Regions from separate parts of the Paractinoplanes hotanensis genome, predicted to be linked through region 2. Evidence: predicted binding sites of a transcription regulator. Region 2 holds the regulator's gene; the other holds the start of a gene.

Region 1 (3,407 bases), on a different contig from region 2:
GCCGCCTCGACCACTGGCTGGAACTGCTCATCGCCGAGCACGGCGGCCGCAACGTCGCCGGCAGCACCCTCGGCTCTGCCCTGGCCGCCGCGGTGGTCGGCCCGACCGTCGGTTCGCTGCTGCTCGACCGGCGCTGCCCCGACCCGGCGCTGTCCAACCTGACCGCGTTGCCCGCCGGCAACGGCGAGTTCGACGCGCGCGGCGTACGTACGGGCGTGATCGCGGTGCTGACCGGCGACCCGGCGGCCGCCCACCCCGACAGCGTCGCCCTGCCGGACGAGAACGCCCTCGACGACTGGTGGGCGTCGCGGGCCGCGGCCACGCTGACCCCGCTCTTCGAGGCGGTGCGCACCCGGGCCCCGTTCGGGCTACGCAACCTCTGGGGTCTGGCCGCCGACGACGTCACGGCGACGGCCCTGTGGCTGGCCGAACTGGCCGGGCGCGACCAGCAGGCCGCCTGGTCGCGGGCGCAGCGCCTGCTGGACGCGCTGGCCCGGCACGTCCCCGTACGCTTCCCGCGCAGCCGCCAGTTCCCGGCCGGCGATCGTCTGCACCAGGTGCGCGGCACGTGCTGCCTCTACTACCGCAGCACGTCCGAACCCGGCTCGCCCGCCGAGAACCGCTGCGACACCTGCCCCCTGCGCGACGACGACTCCCGCCGTACGCGGCTGCTCGCCTACGGGCCTTAGCGGGCGCCGCGGTTCTCAGAGGGCGCCACGGTCGACGAAGCTGAAAGTGCCGCGGCTGCCGCCGTCGCCGACCTCCTGGATGTAGAGCGCCGAGCCGTCGTTTCGCACCTGCACGGTGCCGAACTTCTCGTTGGAGATCCAGTGCGTGGGGCGGCCCTTGTCGTCCGACTTGCCGGTCGCGCTGATCCGGAAGAGGGTGTTCTCGTTCTCGGCGCACTTGACCGTGCCCAGGCTGACCGGCTCGTCCCCGGTGTCGGCGTTCACGCACCAGCGGCCGCCCTCCTCGCGGGCCCGAAGCGCCTCGATCAGGAACTGGCCGTTGCCGGCCGGAATGAGCCGGAACCGGGCGCCGTCGTCGGTGCCGGAGCCGATGGTGATCGGCCCCTCGTAGGAGGCGCTCCAGTCCTTGTCGTCCTCGGTGATGTGGATGAGAGCCTGCCGCTTGCCGCCCAGGATCTGCTTGGTGGCCGCGGCCGGGTCGACCCTGGTGTCGTCCGGAGTTGGTGAGGGCGACGTGGTCTCCGGCGCCGTTGCCGACGGCGTCGACGCGATGCCGGCCGGGGCCTGGGCCGGGGAGGGCGTGCTGCACGCCGACAGGACCAGCGCGAGGCCGGTCAGAGCGGCGCTGGTGGTCAGAGTTGCGGAGCGACGCACGGGGAGAACCTCCAGGAGTCGTGATCTTTGTCGTTCGATCGTCTACCCAGACCCAATGGCAGGAATCACCTGTTTGTGCCATATGCCTCCGCGCGGACCTCGCACTGCCCGTGGTGCTGAGCCTGCTGGCGGACGGTGTTCGCTGGCAGTGAACGGCGGAAGATGTTGACGGCCTTCGAGGTTGAGCGGCTCATACTCAACTTTTCGGAGGTGCCGGGTGGCCACCAAGCGACTTCCCGTGTTGTTCCTTGACGACATCGTTCTGCTGCCGGGCATGGTCGTGCCGGTCGAGCTCGACGAGGCGGCCCAGGCCGCCGTGGACGCGGCCCGCACCTCGGCCGGCTCCGAGCTGCTCATCGCGCCCCGGCTCGAGGACCGCTACGCGTCCCACGGCGTCGTGGCGAGCCTGCGGCAGGTCGGCAAGTCCCGCGGCGGCACGCCCGCTGCCGTTCTCCGCACCGGCGTCCGAGCACGCATCGGCAGCGGGGTGACCGGCCCCGGCGCGGCCCTGTGGGTCGAGGCCGAGCCGGTCGCGACCGTCGCGCCGAGCGAGCACGCCCGTGAGCTGGCCGCCGAGTACAAGCAGCTGGTCGTCTCGGTGTTGCAGCGCCGCGAGGCGTGGCAGGTCATCGACTCGGTCAGCGCCATCGACGACCCGGGCGACCTGGCCGACACCGCCGGCTGGGCCCCGTACCTGTCCAACGACCGCAAGCGCGAGCTGCTGGAGACTCCCGACGTGGAGGCCCGGCTGCGGCTGCTGATCGAGTGGACCCGCGACTTCCTGGCCGAGTCCGAGGTCAGCGACAAGATCGACAGCGATGTCCGCGAGTCGGTCGAGCAGCGCAACCGGGAGTACCTGCTCCGCGAGCAGCTCAAGGCCATCCGCAAGGAGCTCGGCGAGGGCGAGGCCGACGGCAACGACGACTACCGCGCCCGGGTCGAGGCGGCCGACCTGCCCGGCGACGTCCGCGAGGCCGCGCTGCGCGAGGTCGGCAAGCTGGAGCGGGCCGGCGACCAGAACCCCGAGGCCGGCTGGATCCGCACCTGGCTCGACACGGTCCTCGACCTGCCCTGGAACGTCCGCACCACCGACAACACCGACCTGGTGGCGGCCCGAGCCGTGCTCGACGCCGACCACCACGGCCTCGACGAGGTCAAGGACCGCATCGTCGAGTACCTCGGCGTGCGCGCCCGCCGCGAGTCCCGCGGGCTGACGGTCGTCGGCGGCCGCGGTTCCGGCGCGGTGATCCTGCTGGCCGGGCCGCCCGGAGTCGGCAAGACCTCGCTGGGTGAGTCGGTCGCCCGCACCCTGGGCCGCAAGTTCGTCCGGGTCGCCCTCGGTGGCGTCCGCGACGAGGCGGAGATCCGCGGCCACCGCCGTACGTACGTCGGGGCCCTGCCCGGCCGCATCGTGCGGGCCATCCGCGAGTCGGGCTCGATGAACCCGGTCGTCCTGCTCGACGAGGTCGACAAGGTCGGCAGCGACTACCGCGGCGACCCCGCGGCGGCGCTGCTCGAGGTGCTCGATCCGGCGCAGAACCACACGTTCCGCGACCACTACCTCGATCTCGATCTCGACCTGTCGGACGTGGTGTTCATCGCCACCGCCAACGTGCTCGAGACGATCCCGCAGGCGCTGTTCGACCGGATGGAGCTCATCGCGATCGACGGCTACACCGAGAGCGACAAGGTCGCCATCGCCCGCGACTTCCTGGTGCCGCGGCAGCTTTCGCGCGCTGCCCTGTCCGAGGGCGAGGTGACGGTCACCGAGGACGCGCTGCGCGAGATCGCCGCGAACTACACCCGGGAGGCGGGCGTACGGTCGTTCGAGCGCCTGCTGGCCAAGGTGTTCCGCAAGGCGGCGCTGGGCGAGCTGCCCGTCACCGTCGGGGCGGCCGACCTCAAGGACCTCATCGGAAGGCCGCGCTTCGAGCCGGAGTCGGCCGAGCGCACGGCCGTTCCCGGTGTGGCCACCGGTCTGGCTGTGACCGGGATGGGCGGGGATGTGCTCTACATCGAGGCGTCGCTGCTGCCCGGTGACAAGGGCGGCCTGTCGGTCACCGG
Region 2 (3,407 bases):
GACGAGCCCGTTGAGCAGCCCACTCTCGGCGCCGAACTGGAGGCGCTGCGGACCGAGCTCGACGAGCGGACCCACGACCTGCAGCGGGTGACCGCCGAGTACGCCAACTACCGCAAGCGGGTCGACCGTGACCGGGGCGCGGCCGCCGAGCAGACCACCGGCGCGGTGCTGACCGCGCTGCTGCCGGTGCTGGACGACATCGACCGGGCGCGCGAGCACGGCGACCTGGCCGGCCCGTTCGCCTCGGTGGCCGAGTCACTGACCACGGCGACCGGCAAGCTGGGGCTCGTGGCCTTCGGCGAGAAGGGCGACCCGTTCGACCCCAACCGCCACGAGGCGGTGGCTCACCTGACGTCCGCGGACGTCGCCGAGCCGACCTGCGTCGAGGTCATGCGCCGCGGTTACACGCTGGGCGAGCGGCTTCTGCGACCGGCCCTGGTCGCGGTGGCCGACCCGGAGTGATCTCACACGTTCGTCCCGCCTGCCGCCTCGCGGCAGGCGGGACCTGCCGCAGGAGGGGGGAGGCGGGATGAGTTCGAAGGACTGGCTCGAAAAGGACTTCTATGCCGTTCTCGGCGTGCCCAAGTCCGCTCCGACCGACGAGATCAAGAAGGCGTACCGAAAGCTCGCCCGAGATCTGCACCCGGATCGCAACCCCGGGAACAAGGAGGCGGAAGAGAAGTTCAAGGCCGCCTCCGAGGCGTACGACGTGCTCTCGGACGACAAGAAGCGCAAGGAATACGACGAGATGCGCTCGCTGTTCGGCTCGGGCGCGTTCCGCCGGGGGGCCCGTTCCGGTGGCGGCACCCAGTTCGACCCGTCCGACCTGTTCGGCGGGTTCAGCGGCGCCGGTGCGGCCGGTGGCGCGCCCGGCGACCGTCGCTTCGGCGGTGCCGGCTTCTCGGACATATTCAGCTCGATATTCTCGGGCGGCGGGCCTGGTGGTGGCGCCGCACGCCGTGGCGGTCCCCGTCGCGGCCGGGATGTCGAGACCGAGGTGACGCTCGACTTCGCGCAGGCCGTGAAGGGCACGACGCTGCCCTTGACGCTGCGCTCGGCCGGCGAGTGCGAGACCTGCCATGGCAGCGGGGCCAAGCCCGGCACGTCGCCGCGCACGTGCCCGCAGTGCCAGGGCACCGGCCTCATCTCGCGCAACCAGGGATCGTTCAGCTTCTCCGAGCCCTGCCGGGACTGCCAGGGCGCGGGGACGATCGTCGACCAGAAGTGCACGGAGTGCCGGGGCACGGGCGGGGTCACCAAGAACCGCACGATCAACGTCCGGTTCCCGGCCGGGGTGGCCGACGGTCAGCGCATCCGGCTCAGCGGCCGGGGCGAGCCGGGCGACCGGGGTGGCCCCGCGGGCGACCTCTTCGTGCAGGTCATGGTGCGACCGGACGAGTTGTTCGGGCGTACGGGTGATGACCTGACCCTGGTCGTGCCGGTCACCATTGCGGAGGCGGTGCTCGGCACCGATCTGCGGGTGCCGACGCTGGACGGCCCGGTCACCCTGCGGGTGCCGCCGGGCACGCCGAGCGGCCGCAAGCTGCGGGCGCGAGGCAAGGGAGTCACACGCAAGGACGGACCACCCGGAGACCTGATCGTCACGGTCGACGTGCAGATGCCGGGTGGAGTCACGGGGGAGGCCCGGGACGCGCTGGAGCGGTTCGCCAAGCTGACCCCGCCCGCCGGGCGGGAGCGGCTCGAGGCCCGGGTGCGCCGGAACACCTAACGGGATCGGGAGGGGCACATGCATGAAGAGATCAGCATCTCGGTCGAGCAGTCCTCCGACGCGAAGGTCCTGATCATCTCGGTCGCGGCTCGCCTGGCCGGGATGCACCCGCAGACACTCCGTCAGTACGACCGGCTCGGGCTGGTTCAGCCCGGCCGGGCCGGCGGGGGCGGGCGCCGCTACAGCGAGCGGGACGTGGCGTTGCTGCGCGAGGTGCAGAAACTCAGCCAGGAGGAAGGCGTCAACCTGGCCGGCATCAAGCGCATCATCGGACTCGAGCAGCTGGTGGGCGACCTGCAGGAGCGGGTGCGGGAGCTCGAGCACGAGCTCGCCGACGCGTACGCCCGCCTCGCCCAGCTCGAGAGCCCGTACGGCCGTGGAGATCTGGTACGCCAGGAGCGCCCCTCGACCGCGCTGGTCGTGTGGCGCCCCCGGCGAGCATCCGACAGGTAGGAAAGGCCCCGTGCGGGGCCTTTTCTCTTACCTGCGGTTGTTGAACAGGCCGAGCCGGCGGGGGTGGCGGACGAGGCCGCCCTCGATCCAGTCGGTGTAGTCGAAGATCTCGGGCCGGCTCATCAGCACGCGGCAGTTGTGCGCCCAGATCGACATCGGCTCGTCGCCGACCTCTTCCGCACGCTCCACGAACTTCTTGAGCCGGCGCTTACGCTGCCCCGAGGCGTTCTGCCGGACGCCGTCGGCGGCGTAGATGTACATGCAGTGCTGGGCGAAGCGGCGAGCCGGACACTGCCTGTCCATCGCCAGTTCGAACAGCGTCGGCGCCAGGACGTCGCCGGAGATCAACAGGTCCCAGTCGGGGGGCATGCCGCTGAGCGGCACAGCCTCCGGGTGATAGGCCCACGCCTGCAGCTCTTCCGGCCGAGGATCGACCGGATTGGCGAACCCGAAAAAAGTCGACTCACGCACTGTCACGTCGCCGCCCGAGAAAGTCCGATAACACGTAGTTGTCGCAGGCGAAACTAGCGCGCCGACCTTGTCCGGCGAAAGTGTCAAGAGCTCACAATCGGATACCGGTCAGTAGCTTTATGCAGCCTCAGGTCAGTCCTCGGCGGTGAGTGGCTGCACCTTGGGTCTCGTCGGCGGCCCCCAGCGGCGGACAAAGGTCTTGAACCAGTCGTAATCGGGCAGCCGGGCGAGCAGCGGGCCGGAAACGACCGTGATCAATACGTACGCCGTGGCCAGCGGGGCCAGCCGCGGCTCGACACCCGACGCGACGGCCAGCCCGGCGATGACGATCGAGAACTCGCCCCGCGGCATGAGGGCCAGCCCGGCCCGCAGCCGGCCGGGAACGGCGATGCCCACCCGGCGGGCCGCGAAGTAACCCGTCGCGACCTTGGTGAGCATCGTGACCACGGCCAGTCCCAGCGCCGGCAGCAGAACCGGGGGCATGTCGGCCGGATCGGTGGACAGGCCGAAGAAGACGAAGAACACCGCGGCGAACAGGTCGCGCAGTGGGGACAGCATCTGCGTCGCGTGGTGCGCGACCGGACCGGAGATCGCGATGCCGACCAGGAAGGCGCCGACCGCGGCGGAAACGTTGAGCTCCTCGGCCACGCCGGCCACGAACAGGGTCAGCCCGAGGACGCCCAGCAGCAGGGCCTCGGCGTCCTTGGCCGAGATCAGGGCGCTGATCTGGCGGCCGTAGCGGATCGCCACGACC

What was found. Region 2 encodes HspR, which represses chaperone genes until heat shock. Its sites were predicted from a motif close to TTGAGTNNNNNNNACTCAA; they were not measured.
Region 1: lon (endopeptidase La) is a predicted target of HspR. The motif match lies at 1,525-1,543, and genes of this name have one in related genera.

Annotation. Positions count from the first base shown of each region.
Region 1 is NZ_JAMQOL010000048.1:132,065-135,471, reverse strand. It holds gene LXN57_RS33330 ((2Fe-2S)-binding protein) at 1-689, shown strand, start outside; gene LXN57_RS33325 (hypothetical protein) at 705-1,343, opposite strand; gene lon (endopeptidase La) at 1,618-3,407, shown strand, end outside.
Region 2 is NZ_JAMQOL010000042.1:65,359-68,765, reverse strand. It holds gene grpE (nucleotide exchange factor GrpE) at 1-462, shown strand, start outside; gene dnaJ (molecular chaperone DnaJ) at 530-1,729, shown strand; gene LXN57_RS29495 (heat shock protein transcriptional repressor HspR) at 1,748-2,182, shown strand; gene LXN57_RS29490 (hypothetical protein) at 2,210-2,659, opposite strand; gene LXN57_RS29485 (cation:proton antiporter) at 2,786-3,407, opposite strand, start outside.